DNA from 3 places in the Rhizobium sp. rho-13.1 genome. Region 1 is predicted to be linked to each of the others. Evidence: riboswitches for the same ligand, from Rfam matches in the RefSeq annotation. Region 1 holds a riboswitch; each other region holds the start of a gene.
What was found. Region 1 has a riboswitch for thiamine pyrophosphate ahead of thiB (thiamine ABC transporter substrate binding subunit). Riboswitches for the same ligand answer to the same signal wherever they lie in the genome.

Region 2: another riboswitch for thiamine pyrophosphate. It lies ahead of EQW76_RS03845 (YkoF family thiamine/hydroxymethylpyrimidine-binding protein); the one in region 1 lies ahead of thiB (thiamine ABC transporter substrate binding subunit).
Region 3: another riboswitch for thiamine pyrophosphate. It lies ahead of thiC (phosphomethylpyrimidine synthase ThiC); the one in region 1 lies ahead of thiB (thiamine ABC transporter substrate binding subunit).

Annotation. Positions count from the first base shown of each region.
Region 1 covers NZ_SCFL01000003.1:145,114-155,550, reverse strand. The annotation lists gene EQW76_RS11970 (ABC-F family ATP-binding cassette domain-containing protein) at 1-546, opposite strand, end outside; gene EQW76_RS11965 (thiamine diphosphokinase) at 550-1,200, opposite strand; gene EQW76_RS11960 (MarR family winged helix-turn-helix transcriptional regulator) at 1,273-1,761, opposite strand; gene EQW76_RS11955 (MDR family MFS transporter) at 1,911-3,452, shown strand; TPP riboswitch at 3,517-3,633, shown strand; gene thiB (thiamine ABC transporter substrate binding subunit) at 3,682-4,710, shown strand; gene thiP (thiamine/thiamine pyrophosphate ABC transporter permease ThiP) at 4,720-6,354, shown strand; gene EQW76_RS11940 (ATP-binding cassette domain-containing protein) at 6,351-7,064, shown strand; gene EQW76_RS11935 (M48 family metalloprotease) at 7,378-8,871, shown strand; gene EQW76_RS11930 (EAL domain-containing protein) at 8,810-9,133, shown strand; gene EQW76_RS11920 (PhnA-like protein) at 9,459-10,370, opposite strand.
Region 2 covers NZ_SCFL01000001.1:745,391-755,827, reverse strand. The annotation lists gene EQW76_RS03850 (EAL domain-containing protein) at 1-1,776, shown strand, start outside; gene EQW76_RS03845 (YkoF family thiamine/hydroxymethylpyrimidine-binding protein) at 1,798-2,406, opposite strand; TPP riboswitch at 2,401-2,514, opposite strand; gene xth (exodeoxyribonuclease III) at 2,672-3,442, shown strand; gene EQW76_RS03835 (NUDIX domain-containing protein) at 3,426-3,914, opposite strand; gene EQW76_RS03830 (hypothetical protein) at 3,916-4,179, opposite strand; gene EQW76_RS03825 (hypothetical protein) at 4,209-4,760, opposite strand; gene EQW76_RS03820 (SDR family oxidoreductase) at 4,759-5,616, shown strand; gene EQW76_RS03815 (pyridoxamine 5'-phosphate oxidase family protein) at 5,634-6,116, shown strand; gene EQW76_RS03810 (FAD/NAD(P)-binding protein) at 6,556-7,992, shown strand; gene EQW76_RS03805 (Rrf2 family transcriptional regulator) at 8,154-8,615, shown strand; gene EQW76_RS03800 (CHASE3 domain-containing protein) at 8,801-10,294, shown strand; gene EQW76_RS03795 (response regulator) at 10,294-10,437, shown strand, end outside.
Region 3 covers NZ_SCFL01000004.1:181,044-191,480, reverse strand. The annotation lists gene EQW76_RS14160 (thiamine phosphate synthase) at 1-257, opposite strand, end outside; gene EQW76_RS14155 (thiazole synthase) at 254-1,027, opposite strand; gene thiS (sulfur carrier protein ThiS) at 1,031-1,231, opposite strand; gene thiO (glycine oxidase ThiO) at 1,228-2,214, opposite strand; gene thiC (phosphomethylpyrimidine synthase ThiC) at 2,214-4,049, opposite strand; TPP riboswitch at 4,144-4,255, opposite strand; gene EQW76_RS14135 (hypothetical protein) at 4,617-5,357, shown strand; gene EQW76_RS14130 (hypothetical protein) at 5,449-6,099, shown strand; gene EQW76_RS14125 (dihydrolipoamide acetyltransferase family protein) at 6,218-7,501, opposite strand; gene EQW76_RS14120 (alpha-ketoacid dehydrogenase subunit beta) at 7,505-8,503, opposite strand; gene EQW76_RS14115 (thiamine pyrophosphate-dependent dehydrogenase E1 component subunit alpha) at 8,503-9,537, opposite strand; gene EQW76_RS14110 (NAD(P)H-dependent oxidoreductase) at 9,540-10,437, opposite strand, start outside.

The sequences.
Region 1 (10,437 bases):
GACCTTCTCGAGAAAGCGACGGTCATGCGAGATCACGACGATGGCGCTGCGGGTCTTCTGCAACTCGCCTTCCAGCCACTCGATGGTCGGCAGGTCGAGATGGTTGGTGGGCTCGTCGAGGAGCAGGATGTCCGGTTCCGGCGCCAGCACGCGGGCGAGTGCGGCCCGGCGGGCTTCGCCGCCCGAAAGGCTCTGCGGATCCTCATCACCGGTCAATCCCAGGTGCGAGAGCAGGTAGGTGAGGCGATAGGGATCGTCGCCCGGTGTCAGCCCGGCCTCGGCATAGGCGAGAACAGTCTTGTGGTCGCCGAAATCGGGCGCCTGTTCGAGATAGCGGATCGTTGACGAAGGATGGCGGAAGATTTCGCCGGATTGCGCCTCAACCATGCCGGCGGCGATCTTCAACAGCGTCGACTTGCCGGAGCCGTTGCGACCGACCAGCGAAATCTTGTCGCCGGGCTCCACCTGGAAATTGGCACCAGCCAGAAGCGGAGCGCCGCCGAAGGAGAGAAAGATGTCGTCGAGTTTCAGAATAGGGGGGGCCAAGGGTCAGACTCCGGAAAGGTCATAGGGGCGGGCAAGGACGATGGCCCTGCCGCTCGAAAGGGAAAAGCGCACGATACCCTGCGCAACGTTTGAAATGGTGCGGGAGGCACCGAACGGCAAATGGAAACCGGCAAGCGGATAGCGGGCATTGTCAATCGACAGGCCATCGAGCGCGCTGAAACCGGAAACGGAAAACAGGCTACCGGCGGGAAGGTCTATCTCCATGGCGCCGGCGATCAGCGGCACGGCCTCCTCCTCGCCGGAGGTCAACAGCATCGAGAACCCCTGCTCCGCCAGGCTGACGCCGTAGAGAAGCAAGGCCAGCGCATGGTCGGACCGCTCGCCACCGAGCGCGCCGGCAAGCACCAGGCGACGGGCACCGCGACGGATTGCCTCCTCGATGGCAATCTCGCCATCCGTCTGGGCCTTGGCGGCAGGATAAGGCTGCCGCGGCACATCCGGAAAGGCCTCGCCGAGGTCAGCCGGGCTCGAATCGAAATCGCCGACCCACAGTTCCGGCACCACACCGAGCGCCTGCGCATGGCGCATTCCGCCATCGGCGGCGATGAAGCGACTGCCGGCGACTGCCGCCTGAAGCCGCTCCGTCAGATGCAGCGCCCCGCCAAGCAGGATCGTGAAGGTGGATGAACTCATGGGCCAAGCCCATAGCGCAAAGACCGGTCGATAGGGAAGAGCGACAGCCTGTCATCCGTCAAATCGGCGCCTTTAGGGATCCGAATCCCGGTAGCGCGCCCGAAACGCATCCTCGAAGCCACCGATGAACTGATCGAAAAGCCGCGAAAAGGTCTGCATGTCGTCCTCGGACCAATCGGCAACGATATCCCCGATGAGCGCCCGCTTCTGTGCCTGCACCTCTGCAAGAAGCCGCTGGCCGAGCGCGCTCATCACCACGACGATGCGCCTTGCGTCCGCCTGCGACGCCTTGCGGCGCAGGACGCCACGCGTCACCATCTCGGCAACGATGCGGCTGGCCCGCGACGGATCGATCCGCAAGATCTCGGCCACCGCCCCGACTGTCACCTCGCCCCCCGCCTCGGCCCGTCTGATGGCATCGAGCACGTCGAGATGCGAGAGCTCGAGGTCCGGTGCCACGTTCTGGATCGCCAGCCGGCTGATCATCCGGCGTCCGGTCATCAGCCGCATCCGCGTCATCACCTGTCCGATGTGCTGGATATACGCCTCCTGCGCATCCATCGAAACCGGCTCGTCTGTCTTCAAGGTTACTGTCATTCCGCCACGGTAACAGATCATCGCGAAAAGTTGAATATGCAGAATGCATTCAAATGCGCTTGACAGATATATGCTATCAGCACATATAACGGCCATTCTGGATAGGAAGCCCCATGGATATGCACCTGCCGTCTGCGCCCCTTGTGGCGGATCCCCGTCGCCGGCTGATACTTTACCTGTTCCTGATGGTTGCCATGTTCATGGCGATGCTCGACAACCAGATCGTCTCGACGGCACTCCCGACCATCGTCGGCGAATTCGGCCATCTCGAGCGTTTCGGCTGGATCGGCTCTGCCTATCTCCTTTCGCTGAGCGCCGTCATGCCGGTCTACGGCAAGCTGGGCGACCTTTTCGGCCGCAAATACGTGATGATCACCGCGATTGCCATCTTCACCGTTGGCTCCGCCATCTGCGGTCTTGCCGTATCCATGAACACTCTGATTGCCGCCCGCGTTCTGCAGGGGCTCGGCGGCGGCGGTATCCTCGTATCGATCTTCTCGATCAACGCCGACCTGTTCGAGCCTCGGGAGAGAGCCCGCTACCAGAGCTATTCCAGCCTGGTCCTGATGGCATCAGGCGCCATCGGCCCGGTGCTCGGCGGCACGATGAGCGACCTGTTCGGCTGGCGCTCGATCTTTCTCGTCAACATACCGATCGGCTTCATCGTCCTTGCCGGCCTCGTCACCATGCTCCCCTACCGGAAACCCGCCCGCAAGCCGCAGATCGACTATGCCGGCGCCATCGTCCTGGCGATGACGACCACCTGCATCGTGCTTGCCGCTGACGGTACCCAGCTGTTCGGATCGCTGCTGTCCCCGGCAGTTCTCGCTATTATCGCATTCGGCATCGTCTGCGCCATGTCCTGGATCTTCATCGAGCGCCGCGCCCCGGAGCCGATCGTGCCGATGCAGTTGTTCCGCAATCCGACCTTCGGGCTGTTGCTGATCACCTCGCTCACCAGCGGCGCCATCGCCATAGGCATGGTCAACTATTTCGCGCTGTTCCTGCAGACGACCACTGGCCTTTCGCCCTCGGTTGCCGGCCTGTTGTTCATTCTCCTGACCGGCGGCATCGTCTGTGGCTCGCTATCGGCGGGACGGCTTATCTCGGCCACCGGCCGCTACAAGCCCTTCGCCATCGGCAGTGCGGCCTGCAGCATGATTGCCTTTGCGGCCCTGTCGCAAGTCCACGCGGGCACGCCGGTTTACCTGATCGGCGGCCTGATGCTGCTTCATGGCATCGGCATCGGGCTTGCCCAGCAGGTCCCGGTCATCGGCATCCAGAATGCAGCCTCCAGCCGCGATATCGGAGCAGCCACCGGCGCCGTCACGCTCTCGCGCATGGGGGGCGCCTCGATCGCCATCTCCATCTACGGCGCCATCATCGGCTCCCGCCTGCTGCATGTCGGCCTGTCGATCCCCGGCGTCAGCAATATCGAGGAAGTCACACCGAAGATGATGGCGGCCTTGCCGGCTGCCACGCGCGAAGCCGTGGCCGAAGCCTATGCCGCCGCCTTCAACCCGCTGTTCCTGACGGCGTCGGGCATCTGCCTTGTCGGCCTGGTCACCGCACTTTGCCTTAAGAACGTCCAGCTACCGGGCGCAACCATTGCCAAGACGATCGACCCTGCGGCTGCAGCCCACGTCGCGGACTGATAAAGCTGGGCTTCGCGCGTGTCGGGGGCCCTTGCCATCCACCCCTCCCGCCGCTACATCTTTCCTCGCTCTAACGGGGTGCCTTGTGTCCATCCGGACATCTGGCTGAGAGGCTTTCACCGGCCAACCCGCGGAACCTGATCCGGTTAACACCGGCGGAGGGATTAGACGCGCGAAATCAACAGCGCCTATTCTCCGTTTTAACGCGAACCAAGGAGGAGGCGCTTCGATGCCCACCCGATCTCTGACGACATTTATGGCTGGCCTTGTTCTGGCGGCCGGCACGACACTTCTGACCGCTCATGCCAGCCAGGCAGCAGACAAGACACTGACCGTCTATACCTACGAGAGTTTCACCGCCGACTGGGGCCCCGGCCCCAAGGTCAAGGCGGCGTTCGAAAAGACCTGCGGCTGCACCGTCAACTATGTCGCCGTCACCGACGGCGTCGCGCTCCTGTCGCGCCTGAAACTCGAGGGCAAGGACACCAAGGCGGACGTGGTTCTTGGTCTCGACACCAATCTCGTCGACGAAGCCAGGGATACCGGCCTGTTCGAGCCTGCCGGGATCGATACGACGGCCGTGAAGTTGCCGGGCGACTTCAAGGACGACGTCTTCGTTCCCTACGATTACGGTCACTTCGCAGTGGTCTACGACACGCAAGCCATCAAGAACCCGCCCAAAAGCATGAAGGAACTGGTCGAGGGAGACCCGTCGCAAAAGATCGTCATCGAGGATCCGCGCACCTCGACACCGGGCCTGGGCCTGCTGCTTTGGGTCAAGTCGGTCTATGGCGACAAGTCGGCGGAAGCCTGGAAAAAGCTCAAGGGCCGCATCCTGACCGTCACGCCCGGCTGGTCGGAAGCCTATGACCTGTTCACGAAGGGCGAGGCACCGATGGTGCTCTCCTACACGACGTCTCCCGCCTACCACATGATCGCCGACAAGACCGACCGCTACCAGGCGGCATCGTTCTCGGAAGGCCACTACATCCAGATCGAGGTCGCTGGTATGACGAAAACCTCGGCTAACAAGGATCTGGCCCGCGACTTCCTGAAATTCATGATCACACCCGGTTTTCAGGACATTATCCCGACCAACAACTGGATGATGCCGGGCGCCGCCACCTCGGCGCCGCTGCCGGACGCTTTCGGCAAGCTCGTCGTACCCACCAAGACGTTCCTGATGAGCCCGGCCGAAGTCGACAAGAACCGCAAGGCCTGGATCGACGAATGGCTGGCCGCCACCAGCGGCAACTGATCGAGCCCTATGCTGACGACATCCGAGCGCGCAAAGGCACTGACCGGCGGGGCTATCAGCCTCGCCGGCATCCTGCTGTTTGTCGGCCTTGCTGTCGGCGCGCTGCTCGCCGCCGGCATCGAGACGCAAGGTAACGCTCCTCTGCTCGATTCCTATATCCTGCGGGTCCTGCGCTTCACCTTGCTGCAGGCGACGCTCTCGACGGTGTTGGCGGTAGCGCTTGCCATCCCCGTGGCGCGTGCCCTTGCCCGGCAACGGCATTTTCCCGGCCGCCTCTGGCTGATCCGCCTGATGGCGGTGCCGATGGGGCTGCCGGTGCTGATCGGCGCCATGGGGCTTCTTGGCATCTGGGGCCGACAGGGCATCCTCAACGGCGCCCTGCAGACGCTTGGCCTCACACAGCCGGTCAGCATTTATGGGCTTTCCGGCATTCTCATAGCCCATGTGTTTTTCAACCTGCCGCTCGCCGTCAGGCTGATGCTGCCGGGCCTCGAGCGCGTGCCGCCGGAATACTGGTTGATGGCATCCGGCCTTGGCATGCGTCCGGGCGCCGTATTCCGCTTCATCGAGTGGCCTGTGCTACGGGCGCTCATTCCGGGTATCGCTGGCCTCATCTTCATGCTCTGCGCCACCAGCTTTACCCTGGTCCTGATGCTCGGCGGCGGGCCGGCGGCCACGACAATCGAAGTTGCCATCTATCAGGCGCTGCGGTTCGACTTCGACCCCGGCCGTGCCGTTGCATTGGCCTTGCTGCAGGTTGCGATGACCGGCGCCGTGCTTGCCGTGATGGCGCTGCTGCCGGCGCCGGACGATCCGGGCCCCGCAACCGGCAGGGCGCCACGCCGCCTCGACGGGCGGCAGCGTCTGGCACGACTGTCCGACGGCGCGGTCATCGCGACTGTTGCGCTGTTCATCGGCCTGCCGCTGGTGTCCGTCGCAGTGGCCGGCATGGAGGCCAACCTCGGCAGGCTCGCCAGCCAGCCGGTCTTCCTGCAGGCGCTGCTGACCAGCCTTGCCATCGCGCTTTCCGCCGGCCTGCTCGCAGTCATCCTCTCGCTGGCAATCGTGCGAGCCCGCTATGCCATCTCGTCGGTGCGAAAAGGCACGACAGGCCTCCGCGCCTTTTCGGCGACGCTCGGTGCCGCCTCATCGCTTGTCCTCTTGGCGCCGCCGATCGTGCTGGCGACCGGATGGTTCATGGCGCTGCGTCCCTTCGGAGATCCGACGCGGTTTGCGGCCATCCTCATCGTCTGCATCAACATGCTGATGGCGCTACCCTTCGTCATCCGCGTCGTCGAACCGGCCTTTGCCATTCACACGGCCCGCACCGGTCGGCTGGCAGCAAGTCTCGGTCTCACGGGCTTTTCCCGCTTGCGCCACGTAGACTGGCCCGGGCTGCGCAAGCCGCTGTTTACGGCGCTGTCCTTCGCCATGGCGCTGTCGCTTGGCGACCTCGGAGCGGTAGCGCTGTTCGGCTCCGGCAATATCGTCACCCTGCCATGGCTGGTCTATAGCCGGCTCGGCAGCTATCGTACCAACGACGCAGATGGCTATGCGCTGCTGCTGGGCCTGCTTTGCCTCGCATTGACGGTGGCTGGAACCGCAGGCCAGGCATCCAGGGCCGAGAAAGGCGGCAGGCTGTGAACTCTCTTTCCGATCTTGTCCTGTCGGACGTGCGGTTGCGGCTGGGCGGCCACGATTTCCGCTTCGACTGCACCCTTCCCGCCGGCAAGATCATTGCCGTCACCGGCCCGTCGGGCGCTGGCAAATCGACCTTTCTCAATCTGCTGGCCGGCTTCGAGACGCCGGATAGCGGCCGTATCATGCTGAACGGCACCGATGTCACTATGATGAGCCCGGCCGAGCGGCCCGTGTCGCTGGTGTTCCAGGATAACAACCTATTTGCCCATCTCGACCTCTTCACTAATATCGGTCTTGGGCTGAGCCCATCGCTGCGGCTCAGCGCCGACGATCGCCGGCGGATCTCGGATGCTCTCGCACGCGTCAGTCTCAAGGGCTTCGAAAAGCGGATGCCGGGCACTCTGTCCGGCGGCGAACGGCAGCGCGCAGCCTTTGCTCGGGCGCTGATCCGCGACCGGCCGATCCTGCTGCTGGACGAACCTTTTGCATCCCTAGACCCCAGCCTTCGCGCCGGCATGGCCGACCTGCTCAGGGAGTTGCACCGCGAGACCGGCAACACGGTGTTGATCGTCTCCCACGATCCGCGCGAAGTGCGTCAGCTTGCCGACCATGCGGTGTTCATCGATGCCGGCGAAATCCGCCTGGCAGCCCCGATAGATGGCTTTCTCGAGGCACTCGGCCTGCCCGCTTTGCAGCGCTTTTTGCAGATTTGAGGTCATGACCGCGCCGCGGCACGACTTTTGCCGCAATTTCGGTGTTGCACGACAATGTAATCTCGAACCGATGCTTGCCAAAATGCAACGACGCCACAATTAAGCAGAGTCTCGCTATGCAACTAAGGCCTAAATCAGTTAGAGCAGTGGGAGCAGACCATCGACAAATGCGGCGCGAAAGCGCGGATGGATCTAAACCTCGAGCATGTAGGACGACGATCAGCGCGATCTTGCGACCTGCCGACATTAAGACACGACAAGCGGAACTGAAGTCCTGAAGCAGCCCGAGCGCATGGAACGAACGAGGACACGCTTGCGCCCTTCCAGGCTGCGCGGCGCTGCTACGTCGTGCCGGCGCTACGTCCTGCTGCTGGCAGCAGCGACAGTGCTGAATAGCTGCCAGTCGCTGATGGACCAGACGTACCAGCCAAACGTCTCGCCATCGGCCAATCCGCAGATCGTCTCGGAAGTCCAGAAGAACGATCCCCGCGCCCAGATGGGCGCACGCGAGCATCCCCGCATCGTTGCCAGCTATGGCGGCGAATACAAGGATGCAAAGACCGAGCGGCTTGTGGCCCGCATTGCCGGCGCCCTCACCAGCGTCTCGGAAAATCCGCTACAATCCTACCGCATCACCATTCTGAACTCGCCGGCTATTAACGCCTTCGCCCTACCGGGCGGCTACCTATACGTCACCCGTGGCCTGCTGGCGCTCGCAAACGATGCTTCTGAAGTGGCGGCCGTGCTTGCCCACGAGATGGCCCACGTGACCGCCAACCACGGCATCGAGCGGCAGAAGCGCGAAGAGGCCGAGGTCATCGCCAGCCGCGTCGTCGGCGAGGTTCTTTCCAGCGACATCGCCGGCAAGCAGGCATTGGCGCGCGGCAAGCTGCGTCTGGCTGCATTCTCGCGCCAGCAGGAACTGCAGGCCGACGAGATCGGTATTCGCACGCTCGGCCAGGCCGGATACGACCCCTACGCCGCCGCCCGCTTCCTGGATTCGATGGAAGCCTACAGTCGCTACCAGTCGGCAAACTCCGACGCCGACCAGAGCCTCGACTTCCTATCGAGCCATCCAAGCACGCCGCAGCGCATCGATCTGGCGCGCGAACATGCCCGTGAATTCGGCGAGCAGGGCAAGGTCGGCGACACCGGCCGCGACTATTATCTCAACGGTATCGACGGGCTGCTCTATGGCGACAGCCCGGAGGAGGGCTATGTCAGGGGCCAGGTGTTCCTGCACGGCGGCCTCGGAATCCGCTTCGAGGTGCCGCCGGAATTCCGCATCGACAACAAGGTCGAGGCAGTGCTGGCGACCGGCCCCGGCGACATAGCCGTCCGCTTCGACGGCGTCGCCGACACACAGAACCAGTCGCTGACAAACTATATCTCGAGCGGCTGGGTCACCGGCCTCGATCCGGCAACCATCAAGCCGATGGTCGTCAACGGAATGGAAGCGGCAACGGCACGGGCATCGGCCGACCGCTGGGATTTCGACGTGACCGTCATTCGCGACAAGTCGCAGATATTCCGCTTCCTGACCGCAGTGCCCAAGGGCAGCGCAGCACTGGAGCAGACGGCCGATGTCCTTCGCGCCAGCTTCCGCCACATCACGCCGGCAGAAGCCGCATCGCTGAAACCGCTGCGTGTCCGCGTCCTCACCGTCCAGCCGGGCGACAACATCACGACGCTCGCCTCGCGCATGATGGGGACCGACCGCAAGCTTGACCTCTTCAAGCTGATCAATGCGCTCCAGACAGGCTCCTCCGTCTCTCCCGGCGACCGCGTCAAGATCATCGCCGAATAGCGTCGCTGCCGCGCCCGAACGCATCTTGCACGTGCATGATCCTCGCTTGTTCGATGAAATTTCCTCCACCATCGCGCGGTGCGGTTTCCCCTTTCATCGTGCGCATATCGAAATTACCGAAAGCGTCCTGATCGAAGATCAGGAACTCGCTTTGGATAGTATCCGGCAGTTCAAGAGTGCAGGCTTCGGGATTGCCCTCGATGACTTCGGAACCGGCTTCTCCAGCCTCACCCGTCTCGACGCTTTGCCGTCGACAAGCTGAAGATCGATGCCAGTTTCGTAAAGACGATGGACGTCGATGCCGGGAGCCACAAGATCGTGGCGCCCGTTATCAGATCGGGGCATAGCCTCGGCATGGCAGTCGTTGCCGAAGGTGGGGGTAAGATTAGCGTGATGCCCAATGCCATATTGCAGCTGTTCAGGTCGTAGACCGTCAGCGGCCTGGACATCCAACCGCCAAAAAAAACGTTGCGATGCCCGATGAAGGGTGAGTTGCCTTTCAAGCAGTGCCCGAAACGCAGCGTTCCCCATTGCCGTCGGGGCAATGGGGAACGCTTTGGTATTCATATCGCCGAAGAGCCTAAATATCAGACGCCGCTGTTGACTGCGACGGTAGCGACCGGAATTGCCCGAGTGCCGACCGAACCGCCGAACCACGAGGCGACCGCACCGAGCAGCAGGGCGATGAAGGCAAGGATGGCGCCGCTGGACACAACCTTGGTAGCTGTCTGCGCGGCGTCGATAGCCTTCTGCTTGGCTGCTTCCATGTTCGTGCGATACGTTGCTTCGTACTGGGCAACCTGCGCCTTAGCCTGATCGACAGGGATGTTCTGAGCCTTTGCAATCGCATCTGCAGCACGGTTGCGGGCATCGTCAGCCTTTGCCTGGTCGCCGGTGATCACTGCCTGTACGGCGCTGACAGCAGCCGCGCGAAGGGCTTCAGGATCGTTGCCGCCGCTGGCGTTGCGGATCTGCTTCTCGATGTCTGCCATCGGGTTGTTGGCGTTTGCAGTCATTGGAGCGGCAGCCGAGACGGCTGTGCTTGCTGTTTGTCCAACGCCGCCCAGCATGCTGCCGAGACCGCTGAATGCGCCGCCGACCACGGCACCGATCGATGTCGTAAGCAGGTACAGGATGACCAGCGTGGTTACAGCCCATGTTGTCAGGCCATGGAAGGAGCCCGTCGACTTGCTTGGCCGACCGGACAGGCGCCCGGCGACATAAGCACCCACGAATGCCGCGATGAGCCCCGCAACGACGAACCAGATGCCACCGCCGATGGAAAAGGAGCTCGCGGAAGGATTGTCGTATTTGGCAGGGTCAACGACGGCAGCACCGATGCCGACACCGAGGAGGTTGAGAAGGAACTGGACGGCAAGCGCTACGGCGACGCCTGCGAAAATCGCTCCCCAGGAAATCTTGTTGAAAAGGGCAGAGTCGCTCGGGTCTGCAGCGTAGGCGAGTTCGGCGCGGCGGTTGATGCCAACGGGGTCTGTCATGGGTCGAGTCCTGATGTTCGAAAGTTGATTGAGAAAGACCCGCATCCGAGGGCGGTTGTACCCTTTT
Region 2 (10,437 bases), on a different contig from region 1:
ATCGCTCTGATCATCCTTCTTGTCCAGCACAACCGGCTGCTTGCGCGCGCGCGCGACAAACTCAACAGGGCAACGGAAGAGCTGCAGCGCACATCGCGGGAAACCGACGCGCAGAATTTCCGCTATCTGACGGCCTTCAACAACATGACGCAGGCGCTGTGCATGTTTGACAAGGGCGGCCGCATGATCGTCTGCAACGACCGTTTCTCGACAATGGCGGCGCGGCCGCGCGGCATCGCCAGCGGTACGTCCATTGACAGCATTGCCAAAACCTCCGGGTCCGGGTCGGGTTCTTCGACCTTCGAACAGCTTCTTGCCCTCCAGATTCCGCTGATCAAGGAAGCGCGACGCGGCGTCTTCATGCATGAGGCTTCCGATCGCAAGGCCTACGTGGTGACCCACGAGCCGCTGCCGGAAGGCGGCTGGCTTGCTACCTACGAGGACATCACGGAGCGGCGTCGGCTGGATGCACGCATCGCCCACATGGCCCATCACGATGCGCTGACCAATCTGGCGAACAGGGTGCTGTTCATGGAGATGCTGGAGCGCAAGCTGAAGGAGGCAAAGCGCGACGGCGACGCGGTGGCCGTATGTTTCCTTGACCTCGACGGCTTCAAGGATGTCAACGATACGATGGGGCACCACGTTGGAGACGAGCTTCTGCAGCGGGTATCGCAGCGCCTGCTCGCCCATGTCGGCCCCCGAGATGTCGTCGCCCGCATCGGCGGCGATGAGTTTGCTGTCATCAATATTCTCAAAGCCAACGAGGATTTGAGCGAGGAAGCCAGCGAGAAGGAGGGCCTTGAGCTGCCGATCCGGCTGGTTGCAGAGCTGACGCGTCCTTACCTGCTGGACGATCACGAGGTGACCATTGGCGCCAGCGTTGGCGTGGCAAAGTTTCCCCAGCATTCCTCGGATCCGGAAGAACTGTTGAAATACGCGGATCTGGCCATGTACGAGGCCAAGGCCGAAGGCAAGGGACGCGTGCGCGTCTTCCGTCCTGACATGGACGAGCGGCTGCTGGCGCGAAAGGCGCTGGAAGTTGATCTGCGCAAAGCGCTCAAGCGGCGCGAGATGGAAGTTTACTACCAGCCTCTCGTGGACACCGCGACGCGTCAGGTATCCGGCTATGAGGCGCTGTTACGGTGGAACCATCCCCGGATGGGTCAAATCCCGCCAATGGACTTCATCCCGATTGCCGAGGATACTGGGCTGATCGGCGCGCTCGGTGCGTGGGTGCTCAATCAGGCCTGCGCCGATGCCGTGCGCTGGCCTGACCACATCACGGTCGCCGTCAATCTTTCTCCGATCCAGTTCCGTAACGACAACCTGATCCAGACGGTCGTCGCGGCCCTGACGGATAGCGGGCTCGAGGCAGGCCGGCTGGAGCTGGAAATCACGGAATCCGTCCTGCTCGATGCAGGCGCCCATACGGCGTCGACCTTGCTGGCCCTCAAGAAACTCGGCATCTCGATTGCTATGGATGATTTCGGTACCGGCTATTCGTCGCTGTCCAATCTCAGAAGTTTCCCCTTCGACAAGATCAAGATCGATCGGTCGTTCATCCGCGAGTTGACCCTGCATTCGGAATCACTGTCCGTCGTCCGGCTCATCACCGCTCTTGCCCAGACCCTGGGGATGTCGACGACGGCGGAGGGCGTGGAGACCGAGGAGCAGTTCGCCGTCCTCCAGGAGATCGGCTGCACGCAGGTTCAGGGCTATCTATTCGCCAAACCGAAACCGGCGCGGGACCTCGGCATCGATCCTCGACAGTAATGCAGGCGTCCCCCGTCGATGTCAGGATGACGAGGGGCTATGGGCGGATACAGTGATATCGAGCGTGACGTGGCCAATGGTCGGGCCAAAGCGGCAGAAGGCCTCGTTGATCGTCGCAAAGATGGCGCCGGCGTCGCCGCGCAGCTTGGTGCAGAAGTTCTTCGAACTGTGGAACACGCCGGAGTGCTTGAGGAAGTCGATGCAGCCGTAGATCTCGTCCATGTGCTGATCGATGCCGAGAACGTAGAGCGAGAATTGCGCGGAGACAGTCTCTCCCGTCAGGGGCGTTTTGCGAACGGCTGCGAGAGCCGCCTGCTTGCGTTCTTCGAGCGGAAGGGTGCTGACCATGCTGGTGCTTGGCGTGCAGATCGGATCGTCGGGTTCGCCGGGGCAGCCGCGCGAGACCGTGGCGTGCAGTACGCAATGCTTGCCCGATGAGGCTGCCGCCACGAAGAGGTCGCGCATCGCTGGAAAAAGCACGTCCGTCGAGCCGACCAGCAGCGTCGATAGATCGTCGGTCGAAACCCGCATCTGGTCACGATAGGGGTCCAGAGCGCCGAGCGCGCCGTGGATGACGCCGACGAAATCGTCGGTCATCGGATAAAGTGATATTTGTGCGCCTGAAAACATTTTAGCCCGCCTCGCTCCGCTGGTATTATCCAGATCAGCTTTTAGGGTTTGGAAGCATGCACGCTTCGGTCTCAGCCCCGGCAATACGGAGCACCCCTGTCGATCCCCCCTGATAGCATGGACCGGAAAAGATAAAAGCAGATTTTTCCCGGGTCGACCGAGGGAGTGGAATTGCAAGGTCATCGCAGGCCGCATGCATCCTTTTGCAGCCTGACCCGTTGGCGATGCGAGAGTTGCGGCTTGCAACGCGGAGGGACGCTGTCAGATGAAAATCGCGACCTACAATGTAAACGGCGTGAATGGCCGGCTCGAAAACCTGCTGCGCTGGCTCGACGAATTCAATCCGGACATCGTCTGTTTGCAGGAATTGAAAGCGCCAGACATCCGCTTTCCGGCGCGCGAGATCGAGGGGGCGGGCTACGGGGCGATCTGGCATGGCCAGAAAAGCTGGAACGGCGTGGCAATCCTGGCGCGGGACGCTATGCCGCTGGAGACCAGACGCGGGTTGCCCGGTGATGACAATGGACAGAGCCGTTATATCGAGGCGGCAATCGGCGGCGTCCTGGTCGGCTGCCTGTACCTTCCGAACGGCAATCCGCAACCGGGCCCGAAGTTCGAATACAAGCTAGCCTGGTTCCAGCGCCTCGCAGACTACGCGCGAGAGCTTCTGGAACTCGAAATCCCGGTCGTCCTAGCCGGCGATTTCAATGTGATGCCGACCGAACTCGATGTTTATAATCCGGAGCGCTGGATCGACGATGCGCTATTTCATCCGGATGTCCGCCACGCTTTCCGGGAACTCGTCGATCAAGGCTGGACGGACGGGATCCGGCGGATGCACCCCGATCAACGGATCTATACGTTCTGGAAATATCTCCGCAACGCCTATGCCCGCGACGCCGGTTTACGCATAGATCACTTCCTCCTCAGTCCCTCGCTGGCCGAGCGGCTGTCCGACGCCGGGGTCGACGGGGACGTCCGCGGCTGGGCGCATGCCAGCGATCATGCTCCCGCGTGGATCACGCTCGACGACTAGGGACGTCAAGGCGCTCCATGAATGCCTTGAATGCCTCTAGAAACGGTCGTTGCCCCCGCAGCAGCTTGATTTCCGCCTGATCGAGATCGAACCAGCCGGCGCGGTCGACTTCCGGAAAACTTTGTATCTGGCCGGATTTCGGAGGCCATTGCATTTCGAAACTATTGCTGACAATCGCGTCTGCATCGATCTCGGCATTGGCCGCAAAAGCGACGACGACTTTGCCACCAGGCTGTCTGATTTCCCCGAGCAGCGTGAACGGACCGTCGAGGCTGGTGCCGATCTCCTCGCGGACCTCCCGGCGGGCAGCGGCGAGATCGTCCTCGTCCGGTTCGATGCCGCCTTTTGGAAGCGACCAGGCGCCTTCGTCCTTGCGGGCCCAGAAGGGGCCGCCGGGATGGACGAGCAGGACTTCGGGTGCCCCATGTGTGGCAAAGCGGTAGATCAGTACGCCGGCACTGCGTTTCACCATCTCAACTCTTTGCGTCAGCCTTGAGGGATAGCCCGAAATCTCGATAGACACTGAGACAATCGGTATAGCTGAGAGTTCTGCTCTCGCCATAAGAAACATGGGCGTTGGAAGCGCCTATACCTGCCTCTTCGGCGACGAACAGGATAGCCTCACCCAGTGACAGGCCTACAATCATGTCGTCGGCGCCGTCATCGCTGTCGATCCCTGTTATCGTTGCGGCAAGTGCGCGCTTGGAGAAGACGATCTCTCGCTCGGCTGGCCTCATTTCTGCGGGTCCTTACGTTCGGCACGGCTTCAGCCGCGCAATTCTGGATACTTGCGCTGCAGTTCGCTGTCGTCGGAGCAGGAGGTGTCGACTGCGGATAACTCGACCGATACAGCTTCCCCGACGTCGAGTTCGCCATCATGAAGGAGTTCGACCTGGTCTCCATCGTGCCTGACGAGGGTCGCAGACGATGTGAATCCGCGTTTTAGCAACCAATCGCGGGGTGCCTTGACGAGCAGGGTAACAGCAAACTTGCCATCCTCTTTTTCGGTCGCGACAGTCACGCTGTAGGAAACTGGCGCGGTTTCGTTGGCCAGCTCAAGCTTGCCGGTCGCGTCTGCCTTGTGCAGGGTGTTGGTCATGATGATCCTCTCATTGTCATGTTCAGAAACAAATTCGGGCCCTTGAAGTTCCGATCCGTGCCGTCCGATGGCGAGCGTGACAAATTGCCGAACGCTCATCCGCAGCCTGCAGGCTTCAGTGCCGCCATCCTTCAGATTGAATTCGGAGACTTTGGTGGGGAACCATGACGCGCAACGCTGGTTAGTCTGGTCCAAGCCGACCAAAAGGAGACAGGCCATGAACGGTTATCCCAAGCCGCCATTTCCCACGCAGCCACAGTCCATCCCCGGCAAGACGGCCCGGATGGATCCGAAGCCCGACCACGGGGAGAGCTCCTACAAGGGGTCCGGACGTCTGGCCGGAAAGCGTGCCGTAATTACCGGCGGCGACAGCGGCATCGGTCGCGCCGTCGCAATCGCATTTGCGCGGGAGGGTGCGGATGTACTCGTTTCCTATCTCGATGAGCACGAGGACGCAGCGGAGACGAAGCACTATGTCGAAGAGGCCGGACGGAAGGCGGTTCTCGTGCCCGGGGATATCCAGGATGCAGCCCATTGCCGGGCGATCATCGACAAGGCCGTATCCGAACTCGGCGGCATCGACATTCTCGTCAACAATGCCGCCCACCAGAATACCTTCAAGGATATCGCGGAGATCTCCGATGACGAGTGGGAGCTTACCTTCAAGGTCAACATCCACGCTATGTTCTACCTGACAAAAGCAGCCGTCGAACACATGAGCCCCGGCAGCTCGATCATCAATACGACCTCGGTCAATGCCGACATGCCAAATCCGACGTTGCTTGCCTATGCCACGACCAAGGGCGCCATCCAGAACTTTACGGGCGGATTGGCACAGATGCTGGCCGAGAAGGGGATTCGCGCCAATGCCGTTGCGCCGGGCCCGATTTGGACGCCGCTTATCCCATCCACCATGCCGGAAGAGAACGTTACCAACTTCGGCAAGCAAACGCCAATGAAGCGGCCGGGGCAGCCGGCGGAACTCGCAACAGCTTACGTCATGCTTGCAGATCCGCTGTCGAGCTATGTGTCCGGTACCACTATTGCAGTCACCGGCGGCAAGCCGTTCATCTAGTCAAAAGAGGAAATGTCATGACACAGGAAAACGAAAAGGTCGCACGCACCTGGGAATTGATGGAGAAGATCCTCTTCTGCATGCTTTCCACCCGGGTCGGCGAGGACATCCGTTCGCGGCCAATGGCAGCCCATTTCGAGCCGATTGAAAATGCGATCTATTTTCTGACGGATGTGGCTAGCCACAAGGACGAGGAAATTGAGCGCCGGCATAATGTCGGCCTGTCCTTTGCCGACACGAAGGGCCAGAAGTACGTTTCCGTGACGGGCGATGCAGAAGTGTCTAACGACCGGGAGCGGATCCGCGAACTTTTCTCGACGCCCGCCAAGGCCTGGTGGGAAAGCGCCGAAGATCCGTCTATCCGCGTGCTGAAAGTTACGCCGAAATATGCGGAATACTGGGATAGCCCCGGCACCGTGGTCAGCTACGTCAAAATGATTGCTGCAGCCATGTCGAGCGCGAAGCCCGACATGGGCGAAAATGCCAAGGTCTCGCTTTAAGGACCTGAGTTTCTTCAGCCTTTTAATTTTGGCCCGGCAGCCCATTCAAACTTGCCGGTTGAGCCTCGAGAGTATGTCGGTCCGAAGGTCTCCTCAGATCTTCGGGCCGATTTTGTTTATCAGCGATGGCTTCTTCCGTTGGCCATCGCCAGTGCGAATACGCCGCAGAGTACAGCAACCAGCAGGTAGTCGAATGCTGTCAGCAGTCTGAAGATTTCCATGTTTTTCTCCTCCTCAAGAGCGCGTCCAGTGTACTCCTCTTTGGATGGGTCGTCATGAATAAAATTCAGGGTTGCGGAAAAGCTCGAAAAAACATTCCGCTGCCCGTCTCATGAGGGGAAGCCCTTCCCTTGTCACGCCGCCACCAGCGTATATTGATCGCGCGACGCCCGGAGTAGAGTTCGGCTTCCGGCAGGCGATGCATAAAAAGGACTGGCTGATGCTTTCTTCGCCCGAGACTATTCCTGTTGTTGCCATTGTTGGAGGTGGTGTTTCAGGGGCGGCGGTTGCCTACCATCTGGCGGGAACAGGTCTGTTCGGCAGGCAACAGATCGTGCTCTTCGAACCACGGGCATTGCTTGGCGCAGGTCTCGCCTACGACACCGTCGAGCCTGCCCACCGCATCAACGTGCCATCCACCCGCATGAGCCTGTTTCCGGATGATCCAGAGCACTTCCAGCGCTGGATCGATACGAACGGGGCTCTTGGCGACGATCCCGACGCACTGGCAGCCAGCGGCGCCCTCTATCCGAGGCGCGGTCTGTTCGGGCGCTACATGAACGCGATGATCCGGCCGCTGGTCGAGAGCGGTTCCGTCCGCCATGTTCGCGAGCGCGTGCTCTCGGCCGATCGCCTTAATGGCCGGTGGCATCTGACGGGCGAGGGCGGTTATGTTATCGACGCCGATATACTCGTCATTGCGACCAGCCATCCGGCACCGTCCGCACCGGAGCCGCTTGCCAGTGTTCTTGCCGGAGATCCGCGCTTCGTCGCCGACCCTACCCGGCGGGGCGCGCTCGACCCGATCGGTGTCGACGACCGTGTGCTGATCGTCGGCAACGGGCTGACATCGGCCGATGTCGTTGCAGCGCTTGGCCTGCGAGGCCATCGGGGACAGATCACAGCGGTATCACGCCGAGGCTTGCGATCGCGCGGTCATCCTTCGATGCCGCAGGATCCGTTCGGCGATTTCACCTCCGAGCCTGCGCAGACTGCATCAGGACTTCTCAAACGCGTGCGGGCGGCCATTCGCGAAGCGGGCAGAGAGGGGCTTAGCTGGCATGCGGTCATCGATCAGGTGAGGGGCCAAGGCGAGGCGCTATGGCGCGGCCTGCCGGTCGAGGAGAGGCGGCGGATCGCGCGTCACCTTCGGCCGCTCTGGGACGTCCACCGGTTCCGTGTCGCGCCGCAAGTCGAGGCCGCCAGCGAGGAGGCAATCGCCGAGGGTCGAATGACCGTGCTGGCTGGCTCCGTGGCCGAAGTTTCAATCGACGAGGATCGCATCCGCTGCGTGCTGCGGCTCGGGCGGTCGCGCCAGCGTGTGGAGCGGCATTTCGATGCGGTGGTGGTCACAACGGGGCCGGGGCATGGCGGCATCCTTCGCAGCCAGCCCTTCCTGGCAGGTCTGGCCGAACGGGGCTATCTGGTGAACGACCCAACGCGACTCGGTCTCGACTGCAATGCAAATTCACAAGCGATCGGTGCGTCCGGCACGGCGACGGAATCCCTGTTCATATCGGGACCGCTGGCGCGCGGTACATTCGGCGAACTGATGGGCCTGCCGCAGGTAACGGAGCACGCGGTCTTGGTCGCATCCGGCGTTGCAGATACGGTCCGTGCAATGTTTCCAGCGACGCAGCGCCTGCACAGCATCTAGCGGGTTGCGGCCGCCTCTCGTCCAAACGCAATTTTATCGTCTTATAAGCCTGCAATTTCTGAGATATCGGCTTGCCCGCGCGCTCTCCCGGCGTTACGCAGCTTGCGTGATTGCCGATCAGCGAGATGCTGCGGTCGTGCGTCTTCAGGTAAGCGAATCTCATGCTGACAAAAAAAGGAAAATACGGTCTCAAGGCGTTGGTCGATCTTGCTCGTCTGGGCCCGGGCGAAACCGCCTTCATCAACGACGTTGCTCTGCGCAACAACATTCCGAAGAAGTTTCTCGATGCGATTTTGCTGGAGTTGCGAAATTCCGGCGTGCTGCGCTCGAAGAAGGGCCCGGGAGGCGGCTATTCGTTGTCTCGTCCCGCTGCCGAAATTCGTATCGGCCATGTGATCCGCACCCTTGACGGGCCGCTGGCGCCAATCCGTTGTGCAAGCCGTACTGCCTTTGAAGCCTGCGACGACTGTGCCGATCCGGCAGGCTGCCAGGTACGGAGGTCGATGACCGTGGTTCGCGACGCCGTCGCAACGATCCTCGACAATATGACGCTTGAGCAATTCGTGGCGAGCGGGACGCAAGGGCTGGATGCTGAAGAAGCGCTCGTTTCCGTGACGGGCTAGGCAGACCAAGTCACCCGGGCTTCCAATAGGCGACCTAACGAGATGCCACGAATATCGATTATTTTTCAGAGGCCTGGGAACCATTTCAATCCAGGGGCGTTCCCGAAGGGATCGGTGGCGTCGCTACAGGCGCATCTCGTCTGGCCTGGCCTGATAACGGTCGGCATGGGTGCATCGTAGCGAAGATGATACGTTTCAATAAATCGATTTCCAGTTCCATCCCTGCGATCCTGACCGTTGGCGCGATAACGCTGCTCCTTGTTGTCCTCGGCGCCCTTTATTTCAGCGGTCGTGCGGCGGAGGAGGCGGACAGCGCTGTCGATGCAAGCCGCCTCAACAATCGCGTGCTCAACCTGCTGAGTTCGGCGCAGGACGCCGAAACCGGACAGCGCGGCTATCTTCTGACCGGCGATGCGCGTTATCTTGCGCCGTTCACAAAATCCGCAGTGTTGATCCCGGCCGAAATCGCCGCGCTCACGCCGCGCCTGCTCGAAATCGGCGTTCCCCAGTCTTCGCTGGACAATCTCAGATCCCTCATGGATCGAAAGCTCGCGGAGATGAAACGCACGGTGGACCTGCGTTCCGCCGGCGATACTGCCGGTTCGATAGCGTTGGTCGAATCGAATGTCGGGATCGAGCTGATGGATGAAATCCGTCATGAGATCAATGTTATCCAGCAGCGCGGCGTCGTCAATTCGGGCGACCATATCGCCTCGCTCAGGGCATCGACAACGTCACTGTCGGCGATCATTGCCGTCAGTGCGGCCTTGCTCGTGGCACTAGCCGCCGGCGCGTTCAAGCTTATCCGCGATCACCACAGGCAGATCGAGGCGGCACGACTGCAGCTTGCCAGTGCGAACGAAACGCTGGAAGAGACCGTGGTAGCCCGCACTCAAGGGCTGCAAAGGGCAAACGACGAGCTGCAGGCCTACGCCTACATCGTCAGCCACGATTTGCGCGCTCCGCTCGTCAACATCATGGGCTTCACGGAGGAGCTCGATCGTGCCGCACAGGTGTTCAAGTCATACCTCGAGAAAAACAATGCCGATCTCACAACGATCGAAGGTCGTGCGGCCATCGAGGCCGTCGACACGGATATCCCTGAAGCGCTTGGTTTCATTCGGACTTCGATGCGTCGGATGGACAATCTGATCAACCAGATCCTTGTGCTCGCGCGGGCCGGAAACCGCGAACTGCACCGCGATCGGATCAAGCTGTCGGAGCTGGTCGAGGACACGTTGGGTACGCTCCGTCACAGGCTCGACGAGGCCGAGATCGAAGTCGATATACAAGGCGTGCTTCCCGAGGTGCAGTCCGACCGGCTAGCTCTGCAGCAGATCGTCGGCAACCTGCTGGACAATGCCATCAAGTACCTGGACCCCTCACGGCGCGGTAAGATCTCCATTTCCGGCAGGCGCCACGGTATGTTCGCGAGCGTCGAAATCAGCGATAATGGACGGGGAATCGCTGCAGGCGACCAGGAGAGGATTTTCGAACTGTTCCGGCGCTCGGGCAGACAGGACATGCCGGGCGACGGCGTTGGCCTTGCCCATGTTCGTGCGCTGGCCCGGCGTCTCGGCGGAGATGTTACCGTTAGTTCCGAGCTGGGGCAGGGGACAACGTTCGAAGTTAAGATTGCTGCCGATATGGCCCGATTGAAAAGAGAAGATTCGAAATGATGAGTTCCCCGAATACCGTCAAGATCATCATGATCGAAGACGATGAAGGCCACGCACGGCTGATCGAGAAGAATATCCGTCGCGCCGGCGTCACCAACGAGATTGTGCCCTTTGTCACAGGCGGAGATGCGCTCGACTTCATG
Region 3 (10,437 bases), on a different contig from region 1:
AGGTCTGCCCCGGCAAGGTCCTCCTGTCCGAGATGGACGAAGTCACATCCTTCGTCGATCGCCAGTTGCCAGTAGTCGTTGACGATAAGCTGGCATCCGTGAGCCAGGCACACGGCACTGGCGCGCCGGATTTCCCGCCGCAACTCGGTCTCAGACTTGTCCTTGACGCGCAACTGCACGAGTTTCACGCCGAGCGGCACCAGGCGCTCGATCCAGTCGGCACTGTCGACGATGAGGTAGAAGGGATCGAACTTCATTGAAACACCGCCTTGCCGATGACGGGCGTCGAGGGAACGGCCATGTCACGCGGCTCCAGCATACCGGACAGATAGGCAAGCCGCCCCGCATCGACTGCTTTCGCAAACGCCTCGGCCATGACAGGCGGATCGCCGGCCATGGCGACAGCGGTGTTGAGCAGAACGGCGTCGTAACCCAGTTCCATGACCGCGGCCGCATGCGACGGCCGCCCGAGGCCGGCATCGACGATCAGCGGGATCGCGGGGAAGGCCGCCCTGAAGGCAACGAGCGCCGACGCATTGCGCGGACCCGCCGCCGAACCGATCGGCGCGCACCAGGGCATCAGCACCTGACAACCAGCGGCCAGCAGTTTTTCCGCAACGACGAGATCGTCCGTCGTGTAGGGAAAGACGCAAAACCCTTCGCCTGCGAGGATCCGCGCTGCTTCGACAAGCTCGAACACATCCGGCTGCAGACTGTCGTGATTGCCGATGACTTCCAGCTTGATCCAGTCTGTCGCGAAGATCTCCCTTGCCATCCTGGCAGTCAGAATGGCCTCCGAGGCACTATGGCATCCGGCCGTGTTGGGCAGGACACGCACCCCGAGTTGGCGGATGAGTTCGAAAAATGCACCGCCTGCCCTGCCGCCGGAGGTTTCGCGGCGAAGCGACACGGTGACGATCTCGGCACCCGACCGCCTGACCGCCTCGCCAAGCACCGCCGGAGACGGGTAACGCGCCGTTCCGAGCAGCAGGCGCGACGACAGTTCGGTATCGTAAAGTTTCAGCATTGATCAGCCCCCCTGCATGGGCGACAGGATTTCGATCCGATCGCCGTCTTCGAGGCGCCTGTCCGCCCTATCCTCGCGGTGCACGAGATCGCCATTGACTGCTGTGGCCAGCCACTCGCCTTCGTATTCCAGCACGGCAAGTAGCTCCGCCAGCGTTGCCGCCTGCAGAGCCTGGGTTTCACCATTGACGATGAGTTGTTTCATCGGGAAAACTCCTTCCTGGTGGACGTTCCATTGGAGAGGTGTGTTGCGGCCTTCACGGCCATGGCGGGCGCCAGCAGAAAGCCGTGGCGGTGCATGCCGGCAATCGCCAGCCCCTCCCCGGTTTCAACCACGCGCGGGACATTATCCGAGAAGGCCGGACGGATGCCGACACCAGTTTCCACCAGCCGCGCCTCGCCGAAGGCCGGGTGAAGCGCATAGGCCGCATTGAGCAGCTCCATCAGCGAACGTGCCGAAATCGGCCCGTCATCCTCCGTCTCGATCATCGTCGCGCCAACCATAAAACGGTGGTTGGCGCGCGGCACGACATAGATGGGATGGCGCGGATGCAGCATCCGCACCGGACGCGACAAACTGATCTCATCGGTTTCCAGATGCAGCATCTCGCCCCGTACGCCACGCAGCCCGGTAATGTGGGGGATAGCCGCCGGTCCGGTGCAATCGATTGTGGAAGTGTAGTGCCGTTCCGGCGGTTGGCTGGCACCGAAGTGAAACCGGCTGCCACCCCGGACGAGAGCTTCGGCCAGGCAGGTCAGCGCCCGCCGCGGATCGAGATGGGCTTCAGACGAAGAGAACAGCGCCCTTTCGAAGCGACCGCCAAGCGATGGCTCGAGTTCGGCTATACCATCCCGGTCGAGCCAGACGTGGCCTGTCGTGCGGGAGGCGAACCGGACGAGATCCGGCAGGTCGCGCGGCTGCGCCACCACCAGCGTGCCGTTGCGCACGACCTCGCCCGGAACGGCGTCGCTCCACCAATCGGCCGCCCCGCGACCCAGTGTCAGAACGCTCTCGTCCGCCGCCTCGCTTTCGCAATAGGGCGCGAGCATTCCGCCGGCGAAGGACGATGCCCCGAGCCCTGCCGCATCCCGGCAATCGACAATATCGACCTCATGGCCGCGCTTGCGCAGCTCATAGGCGACAGCCAGTCCGGCGACACCGGCGCCCCTGACGAGCACCCCTGCCATCAGGCTTCACCTACCACGTGTTCGGCCGCGTTTTCCACGGGCATGTAGAGATCGCCGCCATCGCGATAACGGGCGGCCATCGCCTCCAGCCCCTCCTTCTGCGCTTCGGCTCGGATATCGTGCGAAATCCGCATCGAACAGAATTTGGGTCCGCACATGGAGCAGAAATGCGCCACCTTATGCGCCTCCTTAGGCAGCGTCTGGTCGTGGAAGCTGCGCGCCGTATCCGGGTCGAGCGAAAGATTGAACTGGTCCTCCCAGCGGAATTCGAACCGGGCGCGAGACAGGGCATCGTCGCGCAGGCGTGCGCCCGGATGTCCCTTGGCGAGATCGGCGGCGTGGGCGGCGATCTTGTAGGTGATGACGCCGGTCTTGACGTCGTCGCGGTCGGGCAGGCCCAGATGTTCCTTCGGTGTCACGTAGCAGAGCATAGCGGTGCCGAACCAGCCGATCATCGCGGCGCCGATTGCCGACGTGATGTGGTCGTAGCCGGGGGCGATATCGGTGGTCAGCGGTCCAAGCGTGTAGAACGGCGCCTCTCCACAGGTCTCCAGCTGCTTGTCCATGTTCTCCTTGATCTTGTGCATCGGAACATGGCCCGGTCCTTCGATCATCACCTGGCAATCCTTTGCCCAGGCGATTTTCGTCAGTTCGCCCAGCGTCTCCAGCTCCGCGAACTGGGCGGCATCGTTGGCGTCGGCAATCGAGCCCGGACGAAGTCCGTCGCCCAGCGAAAACGTCACGTCGTAGGCGCGGGCGATATCGCAGATCTCGTCGAAGTGCTCGTAGAGAAAGCTTTCGCGGTGGTGGTGCAGACACCACTTGGCCATGATGGACCCGCCGCGCGACACGATGCCGGTCACGCGGTTCACGGTGAGGTGGATATAGGCGAGACGGACGCCGGCATGGATGGTGAAATAATCGACGCCCTGTTCGGCCTGCTCGATGAGTGTGTCGCGATAGACCTCCCAGGAAAGATCCTCGGCAATGCCACCCACCTTTTCCAAAGCCTGATAGAGCGGCACGGTGCCGATCGGCACGGGCGAATTGCGGACGATCCAGTCGCGGATATTGTGGATGTTGCGGCCGGTCGACAGGTCCATCACCGTATCGGCGCCCCAGCGGATCGCCCAGACCATCTTCTCGACCTCCTCCTCCATGGACGAGGTGACAGCAGAGTTGCCGATGTTGGCGTTGATCTTCACCAGAAAATTACGGCCGATGATCATCGGCTCGCTTTCGGGATGGTTGATATTGGCCGGAATGACGGCGCGGCCCTCGGCCACCTCGCGGCGCACGAATTCCGGCGTTACGAAATCCGGGATGTGAGCGCCAAAACTTTCGCCATCCCGCAACGAGGCTTCACGGACAGCCTGGCGTCCGAGATTTTCGCGGATGGCAATGAATTCCATCTCGGGCGTGATGATGCCGGCGCGAGCATAGGCAAGCTGGGTGACGGCCCGGCCGGGAGCGGCCTTCAGAGGCGCATTGCGAACGGGAAATTCCGGCGTCAATCGCTCGCCGGTGGCAAAGCCGTTATCCTCCGGCATGACGTGGCGGCCTTCGTAACGCTCAACATCGCCGCGCGCCAGGATCCAGTTTTCCCGCAGGCGCGAAAGACCGCGATCGATCGCAACGATATGGCCTGGATCGGTATACGGGCCCGAGCTGTCATACACGATAACAGGCGGCTCCCCCGCAGTCGGATGCAGGGAGATTTCGCGCATCGGCACGCGAATGTGGGGATATCGCTGGCCTTCGACATGGATTTTGCGGGAGGCCGGGAATGCGCCCGAGGTGACCGTCGGGCTCTGGTTTTTAGCGGCAATATTCATCGTGAGGCTCCAAGTTTGCGTTTGGAGACCCAGTCCTAGAGCCGGAATGATGGAAGAACGCCGACACGGAATCCGGGATGCGGATCTGTAACTGCAGCAGCGCTTTGCACCGTCCCTACGCCAGTATGAACTGGATCAGGTTCAACGGGTCACTGCGCGCGATAGCAGAATCTCAGCCCCTTGACGGGACACCCCTGGTGAATACGACAAAGCCTATGGCAGCCCGACGAAGGCGTCAAGGGGATGAAAGATGATGTCATTGCCACAGTGCGAAACACAGCCGCGGGGCTTGATGAGAGCTGAACCGGTGGAAGTTGGAACTCCTGATGCGGGCAGAGATATGCGCTGGCCGGGCGCTGCGTTTTAGGTGCGCGCGCATCAAGGCCCATTGCGACCAAACGGCCACTACACCCGCACACGCATCCTGGCGTGGTTGCGAAGTGTCATACAAGTGAACCGGAAGGCACTATTTCTGCGACGAAGGGCGTACAATATTGCCCTGACATAGGATATAATCTGACGAAATGCCTCGGCTCGGCCGGGCGTTCTTCAGATAGAGGCTGTGCCATGCTTTCTACCATTCGACGGGACCTGAAAGACAATATCGGTGACCAGTTTCGGGGCTTCCGGCATCTCATCCACACGTTGAGCTCCGAGGCACCCGCCATCAGCGTCGCCAACCAGCCATTGCCACCCCTTCCGGCAGAGCTAAGCCGTCTTGTCGGCGGCACTTTGCAGACGGTGGATGGGGTGATGACAACGTTGCAATCGCTCGTCACGCCTTTGCGGGATCTGCGGGCGCCGGAGGCAGGGTTCCGGGAGTTCTCCTTCTACTTCGGTGCAGCGGGCGGAGCAATCTCTGGCGACGAGGACGAACTCACCGACGACCTTTACGCGGCGCTCAAGCTCATCACCAAGGGCGTCGGCCCGGCCCGGCTCATCCTGAAAGCGCGTGTCACGGCAGCGGCAAGGCAAGTCATGACGATGTCCAGAAGCGAGCGATGGACCGTGGACGACCTCGGCACCTGCTGCGCAACAGTTTTCATCGCGTTCGTAAAGCACGAGCCAATCGCGAGCGTCGGTAATGCCCATGACAGCGAAACCTGGAAACTCTACGCGGCCCTGTCGCTTGCGTTCGCACTTTCGATTTCAGATCGCCTCACGGGAAGCGAGTTTCAGTCGTTTACGCCGGATGCGATCACGGTTTGCAATCTCCGCAGCGAGGTCTTTCAGGAAGCCATCAGGTCCGGCTCGCGAACCGAAGCGCTGATTAAAACCTGCACGAGCCTTCTCAGACACCTTCCCTGAAGCTGTGCGCTGAACATTTGACAGTTTCTTATGCATATTGTACAAATTAAGCGCAACATTCGGGATAATTTGTCCTGCCGGAGTTACGCGCTTGGATCTGCTCACCCAGAATGAGATTGCAGCAGAGCCTGATTTCGGACATCGGCTCCGCCAACTCAGATGGTTTCGAAAGTCATTTCGCAGCAGTGCGCAGACGCTATCTGCGCGTTACGGACTGTCTGTCACCATCGACGAGGACAAGCTTGCAAAGGTATTCATCGACTGGGTCGAGGTGCTGGATGCGAAGAAGAGCCTGGCGACTGTGAACCGTGCGGATTTCATCGTTTTTGCCGGCGGTCTCGCATTGAAAGAACTGATCAAGGCGCGGCCTGCGAAAGTCGATCTGGTAGAGGCAAAAAGTGCCGTTCCGGTCCCCGGGATTGTGGCCTTCTGGCCCGAGGGTTTTCTTTATACCAACTATTGCATCAGTGCGGTCATAGCGGTGCATCAGCAGGAATTCCAGTCGACATTACCCCTGTCGGGCGGTGTGGATGATCTGCGGACCTGGTGGTCGTTCAAGGAGAACACCAGCGAGATGCCTGCCTATGCGGTCGCATTTCTCGATAAGTTTTTTGGCGGCGAGCCCAACTGGGCGACACCTGATCTGCCAGAGATGCGCGTCGGCATGCTCGCCCGGCAAAATGCGGAAAACAAGCTCGATCGGGCCCCGAGCACAGAACGGCTGGTAGCGCCGACAATTTGAGCGCCGCGGCGATCGGCCTTCATGATCGCTCAGGCATGGAAGTTAGACTTTTCCTCCAGGCTATCTTCGCAAAGAGACTTTGGGGCATCCGGGTGAATCTGATCCACCCGGACTTGCACTATATGATCATCGCCATCGGCGTTTCGATGTATGTCCTGAAAGCTCCGATCAACTCTGCCGCGAGCGCGCCATCCACTGCACGGTGATCGGTCGATAGCGTCACGGTCATCAGCGTCGCGGGTACCACGGCCTCCCCGGAGATCACGGCGCGTCTTTCTCCGGCGCCGACGGCAAGGATGGTGGCGTGCGGCGGATTGACGATGGCTGCGAATTCGCGAATGCCGAACATGCCAAGATTGGAGATCGCGGCGGTCCCCCCCTGGTACTCCTCGGGCTTCAGCTTGCCTTCCTTGGCGCGGGCACCGAGGTCCTTCATCTCGGTCGAAATGACAGACAAGGTCTTTGTCTCGGCATTTCGCACGATCGGCGTGATAAGCCCGCCGGGTACGGATACGGCAACGCCGATATCTACATGCCGATGGACGATCAGGCTGTCGTCAGTCCATGACACGTTGGCATCAGGAACTGCGGCGAGTGCCATTGCGTAGGCCTTGATGACCATGTCGTTGACGGAAAGCTTGTTGGCTGGCTTGCCGCCGATCGGAAGCGTCGAGGAATTCACCTCGGCCCGCAGTTTCAAAAGAGCGTCGATGTTGCAATCGATCGTCAGATAGAAATGCGGTACGGTGCTCTTTGCCTCGACGAGCCTGCGCGCAATCGTCCGGCGCATGTTGCTATGGGCGACCTGATCGTAGCTTCCCTCGGCAAAGAGCTTGCGGGTCTGCTCGCTCGACGGTCCGGCAACCACAGGCTTCGGAGCAGCGGTAGGCGCGGCAACGGGTTCTTCCTGCTGAACAGGCGGTGTGTAGCCTTCCACGTCGGCGCGTGTCACCCGGCCATTTGGTCCGGATCCGGTTATGCGGCTGATGTCTATCCCGGCATTGCGCGCCAATCGCCGGGCAAGCGGGGTGGCCCGGATGCCCTCGCCCGTTTCCACGGTGCTTGCAGGGGCTTCAACGGATGCCGGCTGCTCCGGAACGGCCTCAGTTTTTGTTGCCTGGGGCGCGGCGGGTGCAGCGCTGGAGCCCGGCGAATAAGCCTCGCCGTCTTCGTAGATCCACGCCACCGGCGCTCCGACGGCGATATCGACACCCTCGGCGCCTACCACGTCGCGCAGGATGCCGCTTGCCGGGGCATCGATTTCCATGGCTGCCTTGTCGGTCTCGATCTCGAAAAGCACATCGCCTTTCTTAACCGTGGCGCCGCTTTCAAAAAACCACTTGGATATCCGGCCGGTTGCCATGTCCATGTCAACCTTCGGAAGAATGACTTCGATTGCCATGGCTCAGCGCACTCCCTTCACCAGATCGCGTGCCGCCGCGAGAATGCCGGCGACTTGCGGCACGGCTGCCTTCTCCAGCTCGGGATTGTAAGGAATGGGTGTCTCGGCGCCCCCAAGCCGCACGATGGGTGCATCGAGGTAATCGAAGGCATCGCTTTCAGCGATCATCGCACTGACCTCGGCACCGACACCGAGGGTCTTGACGCCCTCGTAGACACACATCAGCCGGGAAGTCTTCTTGACGCTGGCGATGACGGTTTCCCGGTCCATCGGGCGAATGGTGCGAAGATCCACGACTTCGACATCGATACCCTCGGCCGCCAGCGTATCGGCAGCCTCCAGCGCCTTGTGCACCATGATCGACGTCGCAACGATCGTCAGGTCGCGGCCTTCGCGCGCGATGGCAGCCTTACCGATCGGCACGATATAGTGGCCTTCGGGAACGGGTCCCTTCATCTTGTAAAGCAGCTTGTGCTCGAAGATCATCACCGGGTCCGGGTCTTCGATGGCCGCCAGCAGCATGCCCTTCACATCGTGCGGCGTGGCCGGCTGGATGACCTTCAGGCCGGGAACGTGACCGAGCCATGCCTCGAGGCTCTGGCTGTGCTGTGCTGCCGCACCGGTTCCCGAGCCTGCCGGAAAGCGCATGACCAGCGGTACGGAAACCGCTCCACCCAGCATGTAGCGAATTTTCGCCGCCTGGTTGACGATCTGCTCCATGGCCAGGGCCGCGAAGTCGGAAAACTGGAATTCGAAAATCGGACGCATACCGGTCAGGGCAGCGCCCACCGCCACGCCCGCGCCGCCGAGTTCGGAGATCGGTGTGTCCATGACCCTGTCGGGGCCAAACCGCTCGATCAGATCGCCGGTCACCTGGAAGGCGCCACCGTACACGCCGATATCCTCGCCCATGAGAAACACGCGCTCATCGGCTTCCATGGCAATCGCCATCGCCTCCTGAATAGCCTGGGAATAGCTCAGCTCTCTCACTGCCGCATCCATTACGACTGCTCCGTATATACGTTCTGTCCGAGATCAGCCGTTTCGGGCGATGGGCTGGACTTGGCAAATTCGATGGCTGCTTCAATCTCCTCGCGAACGCTGTCGCGAATGCCTGCCAGCGTCGCCTCGTCCGCTATGCCGAATTCGGCCAGCTGCTTCTCGAACATGTCTATCGGGTCGCGATTGGTCATCCAGTCGTCTATCTCGTCCTTCGTCCGGTAGCGGTTGCGGTCGCTCTTGGAATGGCCACGATGCCGGTAAGTCTTGCACTCGATGAGCGATGGCCCCAGACCGGATCGCGCCCGCTCGACGGCAGCCTGCGAGGCTTCCGCGACATCCGACAGGATGTTGCCGTCTACGATGACACCCGGCATCGAATAGCCGGCCGCGCGATCGGCAATGTTCGGGACGGCGGTCGAGCGCTCGGTCGAAGTCGACATGCCGTATTTGTTGTTCTCGCAGACGAAGACGACCGGCAGCTTCCAGACCGCCGCCATGTTCAGCGCCTCATGGAATGCGCCTTCGTTGTTGGCGCCGTCGCCAAAGAAACAGACGACGACCTTGCCGGTTTTCATCCGCTTCGATGTCAGCGCAGCGCCGACCGCAATCGGAATGCCGCCGCCGACGATGCCGTTGGCACCGAGGTTTCCAGTCGTCACATCGGCGATGTGCATCGATCCACCGCGACCGGCACAATAGCCGGTCGTCTTGCCGAAGAACTCCGCGAACATGCGCTTCACATCCGCACCCTTGGCAATGCAATGGCCATGACCGCGATGCGTCGAGGTGATCTGGTCTTCGTTGGTCAGCGCCAGGCAGATGCCCATGGCGCTCGCTTCCTGACCGATGGAAAGATGCATGGTGCCATGAATCAGACCACGCGTATAACTCTCCTCGGCGCCTTCCTCGAACTTCCGGATCAGATGCATCTTCCGCAAGGCTTCCAAGAGCTGCTCGCGGCTGAAATTCCTGTAGAGAAAAGGCATGTTGCCTGTTTCAGCAACAATTGCCTCGGCTGTCGGACTGTTTGGCATCCTTAAGCTCCTGCCCCGTAAACAAGCTTGTCCTGACGCGCCCGCAGCGCTGCGATCTTCGAGCCCGGCGCCACTGCCGCGTTGGCATAGGTGATCAGCTCACCCTTTTTGATGGCGGCCGTCACAGTGCCGCCCTGCAGCAAGCCGCAGGGAATGGCCGACGCGCTGCGCGCCTCTGGCGCCGTCATAATCCAGGCGCGGTAGCAATATTCGCCGATTGCATCGAGTTTTTCGCCCGGCTTCATATCCTTCTTGGCGACAGCACAGACCTCTGCGACCGGCTTCGACAGGGGCACCATGTCGGCCTTGCCGTAAAGCACGACGCGCGCGCAGGTCAGCGGCACTTCGAGAGACGTCAGGTGGTAGGGCCGATGGAATGTGAAGTACGGGCCCTTGCCCATCTTCAGGTCTTCCATTCGCTCCGAAATCCGCGGATGCGACATGTCGGCAACGACGAAAACGCCGGGCGCCACACCCTTGCCGATGGAATAATCGACGACTCCGATGCGCGACAGCACGCCACCGTCCTTTTCAGGCACAAGCGTCTTTGCAAGCTGGTCGAGCGTTGCTGCCGGGCCGTGCATGCCGGGTTTGTCAGGAACCAGCCCGGTCGCATTGGCGATTGCCGCCATCTCGACCATCGTCTTCGATCCATCGACGAATTCGACGAGCATACGGACATTCATGTGTCGGCGCGCGGCCTCCTCTGCATAGTCGTCCGGTATGGCATCGATGTTCAGGGGATTGTTCTTTCCCTTGCCGGCCGCAACGATCGGATGCCCCATCGCCGAGACGAATTCGATCAGCTCCATGCAGGAAGACGGTTCATCGCCGGCGCCCAGCGAGTAGGTAACGCCAAGGCGCTCGGCCTCGCTCTTCAGGAAAGCCCCTATCGTCACG